2 linked regions of the Longibacter salinarum genome follow. The protein of the gene in region 2 interacts with the protein of the main gene of each other region in a pairwise test. Links are inferred from orthologs where the notes say so. Each region holds a gene or a part of one and is shown on either strand. Other genes may lie near its edges. The genes, in order: gyrA and gyrB.

The links.
Region 1: the proteins of gyrB (region 2) and gyrA interact in binary tests that used the Escherichia coli proteins (3 or more experiments, as listed by UniProt). The link is inferred for Longibacter salinarum from one-to-one orthologs.

Annotation. Positions count from the first base shown.
Region 1 is NZ_PDEQ01000003.1:124,045-133,085, reverse strand. What follows is about bases 3,903-7,216. They hold gyrA (DNA gyrase subunit A), read left to right. Parts: upstream 3,903-4,292; coding sequence 4,293-7,016; downstream 7,017-7,216. Other genes in these bases: CRI94_RS06870 (S8 family serine peptidase), read right to left, coding at 7,136-7,216. Outside these bases: CRI94_RS06890 (hypothetical protein), read right to left, coding at 39-296; CRI94_RS06885 (PAS domain-containing hybrid sensor histidine kinase/response regulator), read left to right, coding at 608-2,776; CRI94_RS06880 (glycerophosphodiester phosphodiesterase family protein), read right to left, coding at 2,831-3,757; more of CRI94_RS06870, read right to left, coding at 7,217-9,041. UniProt on the Escherichia coli protein: A type II topoisomerase that negatively supercoils closed circular double-stranded (ds) DNA in an ATP-dependent manner to maintain chromosomes in an underwound state.
Region 2 is NZ_PDEQ01000002.1:53,282-61,987, forward strand. What follows is about bases 3,602-6,580. They hold gyrB (DNA topoisomerase (ATP-hydrolyzing) subunit B), read left to right. Parts: upstream 3,602-4,102; coding sequence 4,103-6,058; downstream 6,059-6,580. Other genes in these bases: CRI94_RS03815 (hypothetical protein), read left to right, coding at 3,602-3,895; CRI94_RS03825 (glycosyltransferase family 2 protein), read left to right, coding at 6,296-6,580. In the rest of the region: CRI94_RS03795 (hypothetical protein), read left to right, coding at 1-120; CRI94_RS03800 (YbjN domain-containing protein), read left to right, coding at 205-711; GTPase HflX, read left to right, coding at 1,035-2,519; CRI94_RS03810 (CBS domain-containing protein), read left to right, coding at 2,663-3,325; more of CRI94_RS03815, read left to right, coding at 3,392-3,601; more of CRI94_RS03825, read left to right, coding at 6,581-7,330; CRI94_RS03830 (aldo/keto reductase), read left to right, coding at 7,480-8,460; CRI94_RS03835 (glycosyltransferase), read left to right, coding at 8,514-8,706. UniProt on the Escherichia coli protein: DNA gyrase negatively supercoils closed circular double-stranded DNA in an ATP-dependent manner to maintain chromosomes in an underwound state.

The sequences.
Region 1 (9,041 bases), on a different replicon or contig from region 2:
GAATGAGCTTTTTTCAGTCGATGATGGTCCGCGCCAGTTCAGTCCGCACCGGTTCGGATCTCATAAATCGTTCGATGTTTGACAGCATCGCCGAACATGCTCAGTCCTGCATTCAGCACGACCAGACTCAGCGTTCCCGTGACGACCCAGGGCCACGTTCGGTCGCAGGTGGCCTTCTTCAGCGTAGCATGTCCGAGAAGGCTCGCTCCAAGTCCCACGCCCAGCAGCCCGAGCGGTGCTAGACGTTTCCACGTGTTGTAGTTTCGGACGACATCGGCAGACTCGCGATTTGACATGCGACTTCAGGCATTGAGAATTAAAACCATCGGATGTCAATACCTACACGCGTACAGGTTCGTTCGGCCTGATCATCGATCCTCGCTCCGCTGACATACCTTTTCCCAAGGTGTGACACATTTTCTTGTGGCGTGGACATGTGACTATCCGCAATGGCTTGCATATATTTAGAAAAAAGTGTGACGGGAAAGGACGCTCTGTACCGCCCTCTCTTGTAGCTTTGGCTTTAAGGGCCCTCATAGGGCGCGGTGTATCTTTATCAGGAGCATAACTTCCGGTTTACGTATTTCCTCCGCGAGCCCATTTCATCATGGATGCCAGCGCCCCCAGCTCGGACGCCCGTCCTCCCGGCGCGGCCAACGGGAACGACTCTGATGAGCCCGTCGATGACGACGAAACGTCTTCTGAGGCGAGCAATCGCAATTCGTCCGCCGTCGAGTCGGACAATCCTGCGGCTCTGCGGGCTGAAATCGACTCGCTTAAACAAGAGGTCCAGAGTCTCCGCGAGGCCGCGAAGCGATATCGGTCGTTGGTCGATCTGACCACAGATGCCGCGTATGATCTTGAGTTGACGCATGGGGATTCCGACTCACCGACGTTCAAGCTGACGTGGGCCTCCTCCTCGTTCTCCCGAATGATTGGAATCTCCCAAGGACGTCTGCTCGCGGATGGTGACTGGCTCGATCACGTTCATCCGGCCGACCGCATGCTCGTCCGCCGCCACCGAGAGCACCTCGCCAGCGGCTCGCGAATGGTGACCGAATACAGAATCCAGTCGCGGTCCGACCATGTCCGGTGGGTATGCGACTACGGACAACCGATTCACGGTCCGGGTGGGGTGCGTCGCGTTCACGGCGCCCTCCGTGAGATTACGTTTGAGCGCCGCTATGACCAGGCCATGCGGGCCAACCGGATGAAGTACAAGCATATCTTCAACCAGTCCCCGCTCGGCATTTTACACTTCGATGCGAACGGATGCATCACGCAGTGCAACAACAACTTTGTTCGGATCATTGGCTCTTCGCGTGAGCAGTTGATCGGGCTGAACATGCTCGAAGATCTCCACGACTCGAAGATGATCCGAGCGGTCAAAGACGCTCTTGAGCACGGAAGCGGGGCCTACGAGGGGGATTACGAATCCGTCACGGCGGACAAGGTGACGCCCGTCCGCTGCCTGTTCAACAGTATCCGATCGGAGGCCGGTGAGGTGATGGGCGGTGTCGGCATCGTGGAGGATATCACCGAACGCCGTCGGTACGAGCAGCAGCTCATCGAGGCTCGCGACGAGGCAGAAACGATGAACCAGTTGAAGTCTGCCTTTCTCGCCAACATGAGCCACGAAATCCGCACACCCCTAACCGCGATTATCGGATTCGCAGACATTCTCACCGACGAACTCCCGAGCACGCAGCGTCGGATTCCGCAGCTCATCGAGCAGAGCGGAAAACGACTCCTGGATACGCTCAATTCTGTGCTGGATCTCTCCATGCTGGAATCGGGCGAAATGGAGCTCAACCTCCAGATGATCGACGTTCCGCAGCATGTGGAGGATCACGTCGACCTCATGCAGCCCCTGGCCGACAATAAAAACCTGACGCTGCGTATCGAGCGGCTCCCGGAATCGCGGTATGCCATGCTCGATGAGGGCGCCCTGGACCGCATTCTTTCGAACCTCATCGGCAACGCGATCAAGTTTACCGATAGCGGCGAGATTACCGTCGTCGTTCGAGACGCCCCCTTCCCCAACCCAACGCCGTTTTCAGACGACGAGGATGAGCAGGAGGTCCAACCGTCGCCCAATGGCGGCATCGAGATTCGCGTCAAGGACACCGGCGTCGGAATCAGCGAGGAGTTCCTACCGCAGCTGTTCGATGTGTTCAAACAGGAAAGCGCGGGGATGAAGCGGACGCATGAAGGGAGCGGCCTCGGGCTCGCCATCACCAAACACCTCGTGGATCATCTCTCGGGACAAATCAGCGTTCGGAGCAGCAAAAATAAAGGCAGTACGTTCGTCGTCACCTTTCCGACGGTACGAGGCGCGAATGGTGCCGAACCGTCGCCCCACTCCAGACTCGCACGACATCAGCAGGGGCACCGCATCCTGGTCGCGGAAGACAACCCCGAGACGCAGGCGCTCATCGACCGAATTCTCTCTACCTACCACGACGTTACGATCGTCAATGCAGCCGACGACGCGCTGCAGGCCGCACAGGAGAATCGCTCCTTCGGCAAAGCCGCCTACGATGTCATCATCCTCGACATCAACCTGGAAGGGGGCGGCAGCGGACTGGACCTGCTGCCACAGTTGCGTGCCCTGCCAAATTATGCGCAAACCCCAATCATCGCGCTGACAGCGTTTGCTCTCTCGGGCGACCGGGAGCGCTTCATCGAGGCCGGCTTCGATGCCTACCTCGGCAAGCCATTCACGTCGGATCAACTTCTCGACATGGTCGATCAGGTCCTCGCCTCCGATCGGTAGCAGCCACCACGATCAGGTGCCGTAGGCGAGATCGGCAGTAACCCTCCGCACCTGCTATCGTGCCCACGAGGGCAGCACCGCGACGGCCCGGTCGGGATAGTCCGTGATTAGACCGTCGACCCCCAGCTCGACGAGCGCCGTCATTCTCGACGGATCGTTTACGGTCCACGGAATCACCTCCATCCCGCGGCCATGCGCCTCCGTCAGCAACGCATCGGTCACGAGCTCATGGTCCGGACTGTAGATGTCGGGCGTAAACGGCAGCATCTCCAGGTTTCCGGATACGCCATTGTCTGCGGACGCTGCCACCAGTAAGGCGAGGCGACCCGGATACTGCCGCGCATGAGCGACGATGAGCGTTCGTGGATCAAACGACTGCAGGGTCGCTCGCCTGGACACACCATTTTCGTCGATGACACTGAGGACCGCATCCGTAAACTCCTCCGGTCCCGGTGTGAATGTCCCCTCCCACTTCGGACGGATTTTCGTCTCGATGTTGTAAAAGACGGGTCCGCGGCTGTGATTGGCAGCGTACGCCTCTGCCATCTCGATGACGTCCCCGAGCAACGGCTTCTGCGCGGGCTGCCGCACCTGCTCCGGAAAGCGCGGATGCATGCGCGTGCCACAGTCGTACGATTTCACCTCGTCGTACGTCATTTCGTAGATGTTATGCTCACGCTCCGTCCCTTCTTGCACCGGCGTGCCGATCGGCTGCGTGCAGATGACATTGGACATCCACGGTTCGTGCGAGACGACGACCTGGCCGTCTCCACTGATCACGACATCCAGCTCCAGCGTGGTGACGCCGAGGTCGAGAGCCTTTTTGAACGCAGGTATCGTGTTTTCCGGCGCGAGTCCCCGTGCTCCGCGATGCCCCTGCAAGTCCAATCCGTCTGGAACGAGCGCCGAGGTGTCGGCCGCGCGAGACGCACCGTGATCCTGCGGGGTGTACAGTGGCGATCGTTGGGTCGGAGAAAGCATAACGAGGGCCAGCGGCAGAAGTGAGAGAGCAGTCGAAAAGCGACTCAAAGTCATATTCGGAGAAGCGTCGGCATCATTTCGTCGAAATCGGGACGACACGTGGCATCGACATCAACTTCGATGACGCGATGTCGGTCCATTCTAGGCGCGCATACCGTTTCTCATGCCCTGAGCGCCCCACGGTCGTGCGACGCTTCCACCGGGCGACCTCCGTGCCATGACGGCGCCCGATCCATCCGCCAAACAGGCCATCTCTGCATGAAAATCCACCCGTAAGGGAAACCCTTTCGTCGTTGATTTTGCGCACCCTGTGAAACCTCTACGGAGGCCCCTTGAGGAGGCCATTCAGGGCGCTCAGAAGTGGAGTTTCTCCCGTCTCAATGGTACATTACTGTGATAGTGAAACGCGCACGCTGCCCGGGAGATCGGGGCTAACGTGTTCCGCCCTGCCAGCGAACGAGAGCACGGAGCGGACACGCCGAATCCACGGAGCAACCGGGCGCGGGATGAGTGCCTGAAATAATCTAAAGCGAGCATGGTAGCGGAAGAAAGCCGCATCATTCCGATTAATATTGAGGAGGAGATGAAGTCCTCCTACATCGACTACTCCATGTCGGTGATCGTCAGCCGCGCCCTACCGGATGTGCGGGACGGCCTCAAGCCGGTGCACCGTCGTGTGCTGTTCGGCATGAGCGAACTCAACCTGACGGCTGGAGCTGCCTACAAAAAGAGCGCTCGTATCGTCGGGGAGGTGCTGGGTAAGTACCACCCTCACGGCGACTCGTCGGTGTACGACACGCTCGTCCGCCTGGCGCAGGACTTTTCGATGCGCTACCCGCTCGTGGACGGGCAGGGCAACTTCGGCTCGATCGACGGCGACTCGGCTGCAGCGATGCGGTATACCGAGGCACGCATGACGAAGATCGCCGAAGAGATGCTGGCCGACCTGGACAAGGAAACGGTCGACACGCGCGAAAACTTCGACGGCACGCTCGAAGAGCCGACGGTTCTCCCAGCGGCTTTCCCGAACATGCTCGTCAACGGCGCGGACGGCATCGCGGTCGGAATGGCGACGAAGATTCCGCCGCACAACCTTGGGGAGGCCATCGATGCGACAGTAGCGTACATCGACGACCCGGAAATAACCATTGACGGCCTGATGGAGCATCTTCCCGCTCCGGACTTTCCGACGGGAGGCATCATCTACGGCTATTCCGGCGTCTACGAGGCCTACCACACGGGCCGCGGACGCGTCGTCATGCGTGCGAAGATGCACGTGGAGGAGGTCCGCAAGGGTCGCGAAGCTCTCGTGATCACGGAGATTCCGTACCAGGTCAACAAGTCGAGGGAGCTGGAGCGGATCGCCGAACGCGTCCGCCAGGACCGGATCGAAGGCGTGTCCGACCTCCGCGACGAGAGCGACCGCAACGGTATGCGCATCGTTGTGGAGCTGAAGCAGGACGCGGTGCCGGACATCGTCAAGAACCAGATCTACAAGAACTCGCGCCTGCAGGATACCTTCGGCGTCAACATGGTCGCCCTCGTGGACGGCCGCCCGAAGGTACTCACGCTCAAGGACGCGATTCGGCACTACGTCAATCACCGGCACGAGATCGTCGTTCGCCGGACGGAGTACGACCTGCGGAAAGCGCAGGAGCGTGCTCACGTGCTGGAGGGCCTTACGCTCGCGCTCGACAACCTCGACGCGGTGATCACCATCGTCCGCCATTCTCCGGATACGGACGCCGCTCGCGAAAACCTGATGCTGGGCCGGTATCCGTCGCAACTCACGGAGGATGACCTCCGCGAACTCGGCGTCCCGCTGATTCCGCCCGTCGAAAGCGACAAGTCGCAGACGACGGTCAAGGACATGCTGGACGATGAATACGAAACCCTTGCACGTCGTCCTCAAGAAGGACACTGGCTCACGGAAGATCAGGCGCGTGCGATCCTTCGCCTCACGCTGAGCCGCCTTACGGGCTTGGAGCGGGAGAAGATTGCCGGTGAGTACCGCGACATCATCCAGGAGATTCAGCGCTACCAGAGCATCCTCGGTAGCAAGGAGCTCCGGATGCAGATCATCAAAGATGAGTTGCTGGAAGTCAAAGATTCGTTCAACGATGAGCGCCGCACGGAGATCGACAAGACCGGTGGCGACATCATCATCGAGGACCTGATCGAGCGGGAGCACGTCGTCGTGACGGTCACCCACCAGGGCCTCGTGAAACGGACCAGCGTGGACGAATATCGCTCTCAGGGCCGCGGCGGGGTCGGCATGCGCGGCTCGGGCAAGCGTGACGACGACTACATCGAACACCTGTTCGTTTGCCACTCGCACGACGTATTGCTCTTCTTCACCGACCACGGCCAGTGCTACTGGCTGCGACCGTTCGAAATTCCGGAAGGAAGCCGTACAGCGCGGGGTCGCTCGATCCGGAACTACATCCAGATCGACAAGGAGGACAGCATCCGTACGGTGCTCAACGTCACCAAAGATGACTTTGAGGATGAGGATTTCCTCACGTCCCACTATGTCCTGATGGCCACGCGACAGGGACAAGTGAAGAAAACGGAGCTCGAAGCATTCAGTCGTCCGCGTACCGACGGCATCATTGGAATCTCCATCGAGGACGGCGACGAATTGCTGGAAGCCGCACTCACCGGTGGAGAGAACACGGTCGTCGTTGCATCATCTGGGGGCCGCGCCGTTCACTTCGACGAGGAAGACGCCCGCCCGATGGGTCGAAATACGCGTGGCGTCCGCGGCATGCGTCTGGAGGACGGCGAGGAGCTGGTCGGCATGATCAGCGTTCCGCCGGAAGCCCGCGACGATGTCGATGTCCTCGCTATTGCCGAGAAAGGATATGGCAAGCGCACGCACCTGGAAAATTACCGCGTCCAGGGCCGTGGCGGGAAAGGCCTGATTACAATGAACTGCACGGACCGCACCGGACAGCTCGTTGCGATCAAAGGCGTATACAACGGCGAGGATCTCATGATCATCACCGAAAATGGGATCATGATCCGTACGTCGGTCGACGAGATCTCGACGATGGGACGCAACACTCAGGGTGTCCGCGTGATCAACCTCAAGGATGGCGACTCCATCGCTGATGTCACCCGCGTCGTGATCGACGACGAGGCAACGTCAGGCGACGGCGCTGCTGAAGAAGCGGACGTGACCGCCGAGGGCGACGACGCAACAAGCGAAGCTGCATCGGAGGAGCCAGGCGCCAATGGCCAGGCAGATGACGCCTGATCTGTCGCGTCTATGAGGTATCTACATGAAGAGGTGGAAGCGACCGGGTCGCTTCCACCTCTTTTTTTTGCTACGACGTCATGTACAGGTGCTATGAGTGGCCTTCACACTCGCTCGGTTCACCGCAGGACCGTCACAGGGACCACTGTTTCGAACGTCTCCCCAATGATGCGAATGAAGTGCTGCCCGCTCGCTGTCTGACTAACGCGATTGACCTGAATGAGTGAGGGCTGGCCTGCTCGCAACCGTCCCGTATAGACCGTCCGAATGTATCGCCCGAGCACATCATACATCGCCAAGACGACGTTCTGCGACTGACTCGCCGTCAGCTCTAGTCGAAAGGAGGAGCGGGTCGGATTCGGAAACGGCTGCTTCGTGACGACAGCCTCACCCTTAACGGAAACCATGACCTGTGTTTCTGGTCCGCGAATCTGGTCTCCGCTTGAGGTGGTCCACGTGAGCCGGAAGGTGTGCGTCCCCGGGCGTACATCCGAAATCGCCTGCTCATACGCCCCGCCTCCCGAACTGGGCACCGACGCAATCTCGTTGAACGGTTGACCGACGTAGCTCTGTTCGACACGGTACGTATCAATTCCAGCTGCCTCTTTCTCCTCCCACGACACGATCACACGTCCGCCGGGCGCACGTTCGGTCGCCCGTGCTTGAAACGCGCGCACGGGGAAGGCCGAAACGGTCACCTGATCGCCCCTGACCAGACCGGTGCCGCTGAAGAAGTCGAATCCCTGCGCATCTTCTCCCGCAATCGTCGTTTCCACGTCATCGCGGGTGCTAGAGATATCTTCGGCGGAAGCAATGATGGCGCGCTTCACAACTTCAGCAGTCGCGTCTGGACGTCCAGAGCGGATAATCGCTGCCAGGGCGGCCACATGCGGAGCGGCGGCCGAGGTGCCAAAAAAGTTCGGAAAGTCGTCTCCATCATTGAGCGGTTGACCGAAAAAGGTCGTGTTCGTGCCATCGGGCCCCGTCACGTCCGGTTTCTGCCGTACCACCGGAGGAATCTCCTGTCCGAGAGCATCGAACAGAACCGGTGTTCCCCCTACCGCAGAGAACGTGTGAACGAGCGGGGCGGTGAGATCTCCATTTGCCTCCGGCGTATCGAACCATGCCGTCGCCCCCACGGTGATAGCACTTTCAGCATTCGGGTGGCCATACAGACTCGGCGAACGGGTCGCGTATTCCTCGACGGATATCTCTCCCCGTTGCTGGAACGGAACGTAGCGAATTCGCTCCGGTGCGGGCCCTGATATGCGCTCGATGACGAGGCCAAACTCCGTATCGTCCGTGCCATCCCCATCTGCGTCCACACTGAGATCCTGAACGTTGATAAACTCGAACGGGTCGCCACCGACATTATCCCTGCGCTCCGGTTGGACAGACGGAAGGAGTCGACCCCGCTTGTCTACGAGGTAAATTTCGAGATCCGATATCGCAGCTGGACCTCCCGTAGAGGCATAAGGCTGCGACCATTGAAAAGCGATCTGAAACTGGCTGTCGTCCGAAATTGAAATCTGCTGAATAGGATCGACATCGGGGCCCGGGTCAAAATCGTGCATTTCTCCGCCGAGCGGCCCCTCGGTCCCCGACCCGCGAAACGGGCTCTCGAACGCGTCCCGCCCCGTGTTGCCTGCTGCACTTACGTAGACGACATCATCCTGCCGGACGACCTCATCGATCGCCCTTGTCACTATCCCATCCTGATACGCCGGTTCGTTTAAGTACAGAATATCATCGACAACGACCCGTGATCCAGAAGCAGCGAGACTACGGATCGCATCTGCGAAAGCTGCGCGGCCGCCCGTCGCCGTATGGAAGGCAAGGTCCGCACCCGGCGCGACATCATGAACAATCTGCATCATCGCTCGGCCCTCGTCGCTCGCCGGCGTGCTCGAATCCTGAAGAATCTGGACACGCCCGCCTCCGGGCAGATCGCCGGTCGACACGTCATCGCTCGCCGTCGCCTGACCCGGCTGGGAGCCGTCGTAGTTGTCATACGAGTCGGAGAGG
Region 2 (8,706 bases):
AACCTTCCGGTATCGGAGCACGTGCGAGCACCGTTTGAACAACTCATCTCCAGAAAACTCGCACCCCGGTTCCGGTGTACGATGCACAAACCGTACGATGAAGAAACTCTCGACGAGTAGCTGTCGAGGTCGCGCATGGACGTAGCGACGACCGGAGTGCCCGTCGAGAGGGAATTCCCCCTTTCATTGCTCCCGACCCGCTGCATGCATCAGTCTCCTTCTTCTCCGTCCAACGGATCGCCGTCGACCGATTCTTCCGGACCGATTCGCTCGGCACTGGAAGCCTTCTTCGAAACCAGCGGATGGCCCGTAGATGCCGTCGATAAACCGCGCCCGGCGTTGCAAAGCGAGTTCGAAGGCGAAGACGATACGTGGATGTGTTACGCTATTGCCCTGGAAGAGGCCGACCAGGCGCTGTTTTACTCGGTGTATCCGGACGCTGTGCCGCAGGACCGCCTTGGGGCCGTGGCGGAGTTCATTACACGAGTGAACTTCGACCTGCCGATCGGCAACTTTGAGCTCGGCTTAGATACCGGAGAGTTGCGGATGAAAACCAGCATTGACGTAGCGGATGACGACGTCTCCGTCGCCCTGGTCCGCAATCTCGTGACGGCAAACGTTGTAGTGATGAATCGCTACGTGCCCGGCCTGCGCCGTGTCGCCTTCGAGCACGAAGCCCCCGTCGATGTACTCCGGGACCTGTCCGCATAGCATTCGAGGTGAGTGTACAGACGGATGTCCACAACGGTCATTGTGGCCGGGTCGGGTGCAACACCCTGATCGCTAGAAAGTACACATTGTGTAGTTTGGTTGAATCCATGCGAATTTGTACTGCTGACTCGTTTTCCCGGTGCGGAGATGTCGGGGCGTACCCGCACTCTGGCATGGAACGCGGCCAGGTGACATGTTCGCACGGAGTTTGCCATCATTAACAAATCCCATGTAGTATCTCTGGTACAGCATGGTCGATGGGACGGAGCCGGCACGTCGGCGCAGTCCTCACTCAACGGTTCGCTCATAAGTTATTATCGCCTTTGTATAAGCCTAAAACAGCGAAGTCAGACGAAACCGCCATCCTCGTCGGTGTCATCAGTGCCGATGAGTCCCGCTGGGATGTTCGTGATCACCTTAACGAACTCGAACAGCTCGCTAGGACGGCCGGCGCGGAGGTGGTGGACCGGATGACGCAATCTCTCGACCGTCCCGATCCCTCCACATTTCTCGGGTCAGGAAAGGTCAAAGAACTGAAACGCCGGGTCTCCGAACTGGGGGCAGACCTCGTTATTTTCGATGATGATCTTTCGCCCGTGCAGGTGCGAAACGTCGAAAAGGAGGTCAACTGCAAGTTGCTCGACCGATCTGGCCTGATCCTCGACATTTTCGCAAGCCGCGCCAAAACAGCAGCGGCGAAAACACAGGTCGAACTCGCCCAACTCGACTACCTGAGCTCGCGCCTGACAAGACGGTGGACACACCTTTCGCGTCAGTCCGGTGGGATCGGGACGAAGGGGCCGGGTGAGAAGCAGATTGAGACGGACCGGCGCCTGATCGACAAGCGGATGGCAAAGCTCCGCGAGAAGCTGGAGAAGATCGACCGGCAGCGAACGACGCAGCGGAAGGGTCGGCATAACTTCACAACCGTCTCGCTGGTCGGCTACACGAACGCCGGCAAGTCCACGCTCATGAACGCGCTGGCCGACGACACGAAAGTATTCGCGGAAGACCGCCTCTTCGCTACGCTTGATGCCACGACGCGTACCGTCGAGCTCGATTCCAACAAGGAGATTCTGCTGTCGGACACGGTCGGATTCATCCGTAAGCTGCCTCACCGCCTCATCGAGAGCTTCAAGAGCACGCTCGACGAGGTCCGGGAGGCCGATGCGCTGGTGCACGTCGTGGACGTGACGCACCCTCGCTTCGAGGACCATATGGAGGTCGTAAACGAAACTCTTGCGGAGCTTGAAGCTGACGAGGTACCCACGTTGATCGTGTTCAACAAGGTTGACGCTCAGGAGGATGCACACCTGATTCGAGCGCTCAAGCGAGACTACCCCGACGCCTCCTTCGTGTCTGCACTCCGCGGCATGGGGCTGGAGGCGCTCAGGGAAGACATGCTCGCGCTGATTGAGCGGGACTACGTCGAGCGCGTGTCGTACGTCCCCGTGACCGAGCCGAAGACAATTTCCAGCATCCATCGCCTCGCCGATGTTCTCAGCGAAGAGTACGTCTACGCGCAGGGCATCCCGTCGGCACGAGGTGACGGATCGGAGGGGGCTACTTTTGATAGTCCACAGGCCGTAGCGCGGATGCACTACCGTGCGGCGCCCCGAAACGCGGAACGTATTGAGCGGATGGTGAAGTCGTTCGGTCCGCTCCGCGTGATCGGGGCCAACGGCGACCCTCTTCCGCAGGATGACATAAATGGTGAAAGCACGCCTGATGTGGCGCCGGACGCCAACGCTGTGGTTTTGGAGGCAGTCGAGCCGCCAACGGACCAGGACGTGCCAGACACGACGTGACGGATTCGCGACATTAGCATGACACATTGCCATTCGCGGAGCACCGGCACGAGCATTGCGTCTATGTATTACAACGTGTGCCGAGATTCCCGCACTGGCCTCGTTGCTGCTTTCCCAGACTTCTGGATTGACCTGTCACGCCGATGAAGGTACAGGATGCTATCAACACCGCCATTCCGGCGCTCAAGACGACCGATACGGTCGAGGATGCGCTCGGGCTCCTGATGGAGCACCACATCCGTCATCTTCCGGTCGTGAACGAAGATGACCAGCTCGTCGGAATCATATCCGAAGAGCAAATGATGAGCGCAGATGGTCCCGACGAAATGATCGGAGACCTCCTGTCCGTTCATCCTGTGAGCGTGCGTCCGCAGGAGCATATCTTCGATGCTGCACGGACAATGGTCGAGCACGGGCTCAGCACCGTCCCGGTAACTCCGGCGGACGGTGCGCGATACCTTGGCCTGCTCCGGCGGCACGACATCTTCGACGAGTTCGCCAAGCTCATGGCGACGCAACGCTCGGGTGCGATCATAGCGCTTGAGGTTGATCAGCGCGACTATGCGCTCGCGAAGCTCGTACACTTGATTGAGCAAAACGACGCCAAGGTTCTCGCCGTCGCCTCGGAGGAACCGGATTCATCTACCGAAAAGATTCGGGTCACGCTGAAGCTAAACGTTACGGACACGACGCGCATACGCCACGTTCTCGAGCACAACGACTATCACGTCGTCGCGAGCTTCGGGGAGGACGATACGGAAATGAAGAATCGGGTGGACGAGTTCATGCGCTACCTTGAAGTCTAGCGGCCGGCCTTTCGATGCAGTGGCTCCGAGCGTCCGTAGTCTGTTTCTTTCATTCTGGTGTCGACGATGAGCAATGCCGATTCGGCTTCGACCATAGCGTCTGTTCTTCAATCGATGACGTTGCTGGCTACGCTGTCGACGGCAGAGGACGTACGTCGCTCTGTAGCACAACGGCGGGCCGGGCTCGACCCCTCGGCGCAGGAGCCGCCGGATCGGGCCCGCGCCTCCCTCCGCAACGCCGGCGATGATCTGATGGACCTGCTGATGCAGGTCATGCTCGGACGAATGCACCTCTCGCATCAGGACGAACGTCCGATCGCGGCTGCGGTGCGTCACTTCGATCTGCTCATGAAGCTCCGTCGGGCCGAACGGCTTCTCCATTCGATGCATCAGCGTCTTCTCAGCCTGTACCCCGACGTGTCCGAATCCCTGGTTGAAGAGGCCCGCTCGATCCATGGAGAAGTGGAGTATCTGATTGAGGCGGACGAGGAGGAAGTTCTGGCGGACCTTGACGTCATCGCCGAGCGGGGGATCAGCTTCGTCGTGTGGGTCCGACATGAGGTGGAGTGACTCTACGAAGGGAGACGGGGTGTCCGGATGTCCCCATCCCCCGAATCCCGCACCTCAAACCCCACAGCTCACCTCACGTTTGCGAACAGTTCGCACAGCGCATTTGACTGAACTCCGCGCGGGCTGTACCGTATACGTACGGATCTGATATCCATATCTGGATTCCGGCTCTGTACGAACGTTCTGCTTCGCCAACTTTAGCGCCCAATGAGTAACACAACCGACCTGCCCGATCGCGCGATTAGCGATTACGCGGCGTCTAATATCCAGGTCCTCGAAGGGCTGGAAGCCGTACGAAAACGTCCCGCCATGTATATCGGGGACGTGGGCATTCGCGGCCTGCACCACCTCGTCTATGAGGTCCTCGACAACTCGATTGACGAGGCTCTGGCTGGCCACTGCGATGAGATCGCTGTCGAGATTCATGAGGATGGATCGGTGTCGGTCAAGGACAACGGGCGTGGGATCCCTGTCGATACCCACCCGGTCGAGAATCGCTCGGCGCTCGAGGTCGTGATGACGGTTCTCCACGCCGGCGGTAAATTCGACAAGGATAGCTACAAAGTATCTGGGGGTCTACACGGCGTTGGTGTGTCGTGTGTAAACGCTCTCGCCAAGAAGTTTGAGGCCACCGTGTGGCGTGACGGCTCCGTCTGGGAGCAGAGTTACGTCTGCGGCGTGCCGGATGGCCCCGTAGAAGAGATTCGCCCCATGCGCGACGACGAGGTCACGGGGACACACATCCGCTTCTGGCCCGATGATGAGATCTTTAAGCTGACGGACTTCCGGTTCGACACGCTGTCAGACCGTCTCCGCGAGCTGGCGTACCTGAATAGCGGCGTCGCGATTACGCTGACGGACCACCGCGAGGACGACCCCGAGCTGCAGTCCGAGCGCTACTATTCGGAAGGTGGCGTGGCCGAGTTTGTCGAATATCTCGACGAAGGACGCGACTCTCTGCTGGACGAGACGATCTACATCACGGAGGACGGCGAGGTCCCGGTCGAGCTCGCAATGCAGTGGAATGACACGTACAACGAGAACGTCCTTTCCTTCGTCAACAACATCAACACCCACGAAGGGGGAACGCACGTCTCCGGGTTCCGCCGTGCGTTGACGCGGACGCTGAAAGGGTATGCGCAGAACAACGGTCTGCTGAAGAAGATCAAGTTCGACCTTTCGGGCGATGACTTTCGCGAAGGTTTGACGGCCGTCCTCTCGGTGAAGGTTGCGGAGCCGCAGTTCGAGGGGCAGACGAAGACGAAGCTCGGTAACTCTGAAGTTCAAGGGGTCGTCGAGTCGCTCATTAACACCGCTCTCGGGCGCTGGCTGGAGGACCATCCGAAGCAGGCTGAGCGGATCATCAATAAGGTGATTCTGGCTGCCCAGGCCCGCGCCGCCGCTCGGAAGGCGCGCGAACTGGTGCAGCGGAAAAACGCCTTCACAGGGGGCGGCCTTCCCGGCAAGCTCGCGGACTGCACGTCGCGCGACCCGGAGGAGTCCGAACTCTATCTGGTTGAGGGTGACTCTGCCGGCGGCTCCGCAAAGCAGGCCCGCGACCGCCACTTCCAGGCGATTCTGCCGCTCCGCGGTAAGATCCTCAATGTCGAGAAAGCACGCCTCGACCGCATCCTGGAGAACAATGAGATCAAGAACATGGTGACGGCGCTCGGCACCGGGCTCACCTCCACGGAGGAAGAGTTCGACCTGTCGCGGCTCCGCTACCACAAAATCGTGCTCATGACGGATGCCGACGTGGACGGCGCCCACATTCGGACGCTGCTGCTCACGTTCATCTATCGTCAGCTCCGCCCGCTTCTGGAGAAAGGCTATATTTACATTGCCCTGCCGCCGCTCTACCGCATCAACTACGGCCGAAACGAGGAGTACCTCTGGACCGATGGCGCGATGCAGAAGCGGATGCGTGAGCTCCGCGAGGACGGCAAGAAGCCGGGTCTGCAGCGCTACAAGGGTCTCGGTGAAATGAATCCCGAGCAGCTCTGGACCACCACGATGGATCCGGAAACGCGGAAGACGCAGCAGGTAACGATCGAGGACGCAGCCGCAGCTGATAAGATCTTCTCGACGCTGATGGGCGATGCCGTGGAGCCGCGACGCAAGTTTATCGAGCGAAACGCGAAGTACGCGACGATCGACGTGTAAGCTACGTTTGGGCGACGCTCCAGAACCGGCTCGAGTGCGACTGTGAACCGCGAGGGACAACTCCTTCAGTCGTCTCGGGCTCGTTCCCTGTAGGGGCGTTGGGCCTAAACATTTCGGCAGGCCCGCCATCTCATGGTGTCCCTCTTCGGTGGCATCTGCCATCGTCGGCAAATAGACGTGCGATGATGGACCCGATGAATGTCCATCTTCATCCCCTCTGACGAATCTCGACCGCTGATGCCAGGCTCTTCACCACATTCAGTTGCTGAATCCATCCCGGATGTCTCCGTGGTGGTGCCGGTTTACGATGAGGTAGAGTCGTTGCCCGAACTCGTCGATCGTATTCGGACGGCGTGCACGGAGCACAATCTCACATTCGAGGTGTGGCTTGTCGACGACGGCTCCCGCGACGGATCATGGGACGAAATCGACCGCCTCCACGACGAGGATGAGCGCATCGCCGGCATTCGGTTTCAGCGCAACTACGGTAAGTCCGCAGCGCTCGCCGTCGGGTTTGAGCATGCGCGTGGGGCGTACGTCATTACGATGGACGCAGACCTGCAGGACGACCCGGGAGAAATTCCGGAGCTCGTCGAGATGCTGGAGCAGGGTAACGACCTGGTTAGCGGGTGGAAGAAGCGGCGGAAGGATCCGCTGAGCAAGACGATCCCAAGCCGATTCTTCAACTTTGTCACCCGGAAGATCTCCGGCCTTGAGCTACACGACTTCAACTGTGGTCTGAAGGCCTACAGACGGGAAGTCGTCAAGAGTGTCGACGTCTACGGCGAGCTTCATCGCTACATCCCGCTTCTCGCGAAATGGGAGGGCTACGACCGGATCACCGAGAAGCCTGTGAAGCATCATCCGAGGAAATACGGTCGGACGAAGTTCGGCCTGGAACGCTTCATTCGAGGCTTTCTGGATCTCGTCACCGTCATTTTCCTCACCCGCTTTGCCGTTCGGCCCATGCACTTCTTCGGGTCCATCGGCACCGTCGCGTTTCTGTTCGGCTTCCTAACCAGTCTCTGGCTAACGATCGACAAGCTGGTTTTCGGTGAAGCGCTTAGCGATCGGCCGTTGCTTTTGCTCGGAGCTCTCCTCATTCTCTTCGGCGCGCAGATGTTCACCACGGGTCTGCTCGGTGAGATCGTCATCAAACCACGTATGGAGGAAACCGAATCCTATCAGGTGGCCGAGGTGCGGCATGCAGCGGGGGCGCCGTTAGCACAGACGGCGGAATCCAGCACACCGTCTCCGTCCTACGAGTCATAACGTGGGACGCTGTCCGAGGGGAGGTAGACGGACGAGCACAGCCAGCATTTGTCTTCATCCGTCGTCGTCCGGTCCGCATATCTGAAACCGGACATTCCGTCGGCGGTAGCCCGATTGAGTTCTCTCCGGTCCTCAACTTCGATGCTGCTATGGAAACGCGTACGCTTGGCTCCAGCGGTCCCACGGTCTCCACGATCGGTCTCGGCTGTATGGGCATGTCCGAGTTCTACGGGACGCCCGACGAAACGCGCGCGAAGGACACGCTTCAGCGCGCCCTTGATCTCGGGGTGAGGTTTTTCGATACCGCTGATATGTATGGCCCGTTTACCAACGAAAAACTGGTAGGCCGACTGCTTGAACCCTATCGTAATCGAGTCACACTGGCGACGAAGTTCGGAATCGTCCGAGACGAGAAAGGTGGTATGCACGGATTGAACGGTCGGCCGGATTACGTTCACGAGGCGTGCAACGCGAGCCTGGAGCGGCTCGGGACCGACCACATCGACCTGTATTATCTCCACCGCGTCGATCCGGATGTGCCGATCGAAGAAACCGTCGGTGCGATGGGGCAGCTCATCGATGCCGGCAAGGTGCGATACATCGGCCTGTCCGAGGCGGCGTCGGACACCATTCGTCGAGCTCACCGGGAGCGTAAGATCACGGCTCTCCAGACGGAATACTCGCTGTGGAGCCGCGATCCCGAGGACGACATTCTCGATACGGTGCGCGAACTCGGCATCGGCTTCGTGCCGTACAGCCCGCTCGGACGTGGATTTTTGACGGGTCGATTCGAATCGCCGGAGGATCTGCCGGAGGACGACTGGCGGCGCCATAATCCGCGTTTTCAGGGCGAGAACTTTCAGAAGAACCTGGACCTCGTCGACGCCGTCAAGCAGATGGCAGCAGAGAAGGAGGTGACGCCCGCTCAACTTGCGCTGGCCTGGGTCCTGCACCAGGGAGATGACATCGTCCCCATCCCGGGCACGACGCGGCCGGAGCATCTGGAAGACAACGTCGCGGCGACGGAGATCGAGCTGTCGGCCGACGACCTCGACCACCTCGACGATATTGCTCCGAAAGGCGCGGCCGCGGGCGATCGCTATCCTGACATGAGCACGGTCGACGGATAACACGTTGGTCCGGTCTGGCCCGTCGTTCCCTCTCGTACATTCCTTCTGCCTGCATGGCCCGCATTGCTGTTGTCGGTCCCGTCCATCCGTATCGCGGTGGCATCGCCCACTTCACGGAAATGACGGTGGAGGTACTCGCGCGCCGGGGTCACGATGTTCGACCGATCAGCTTCTCGCGTCAGTATCCGGAGATGCTTTTTCCCGGGAAGACGCAGTACGAGCCGGACGGGGAGCCGCCGGATGAGG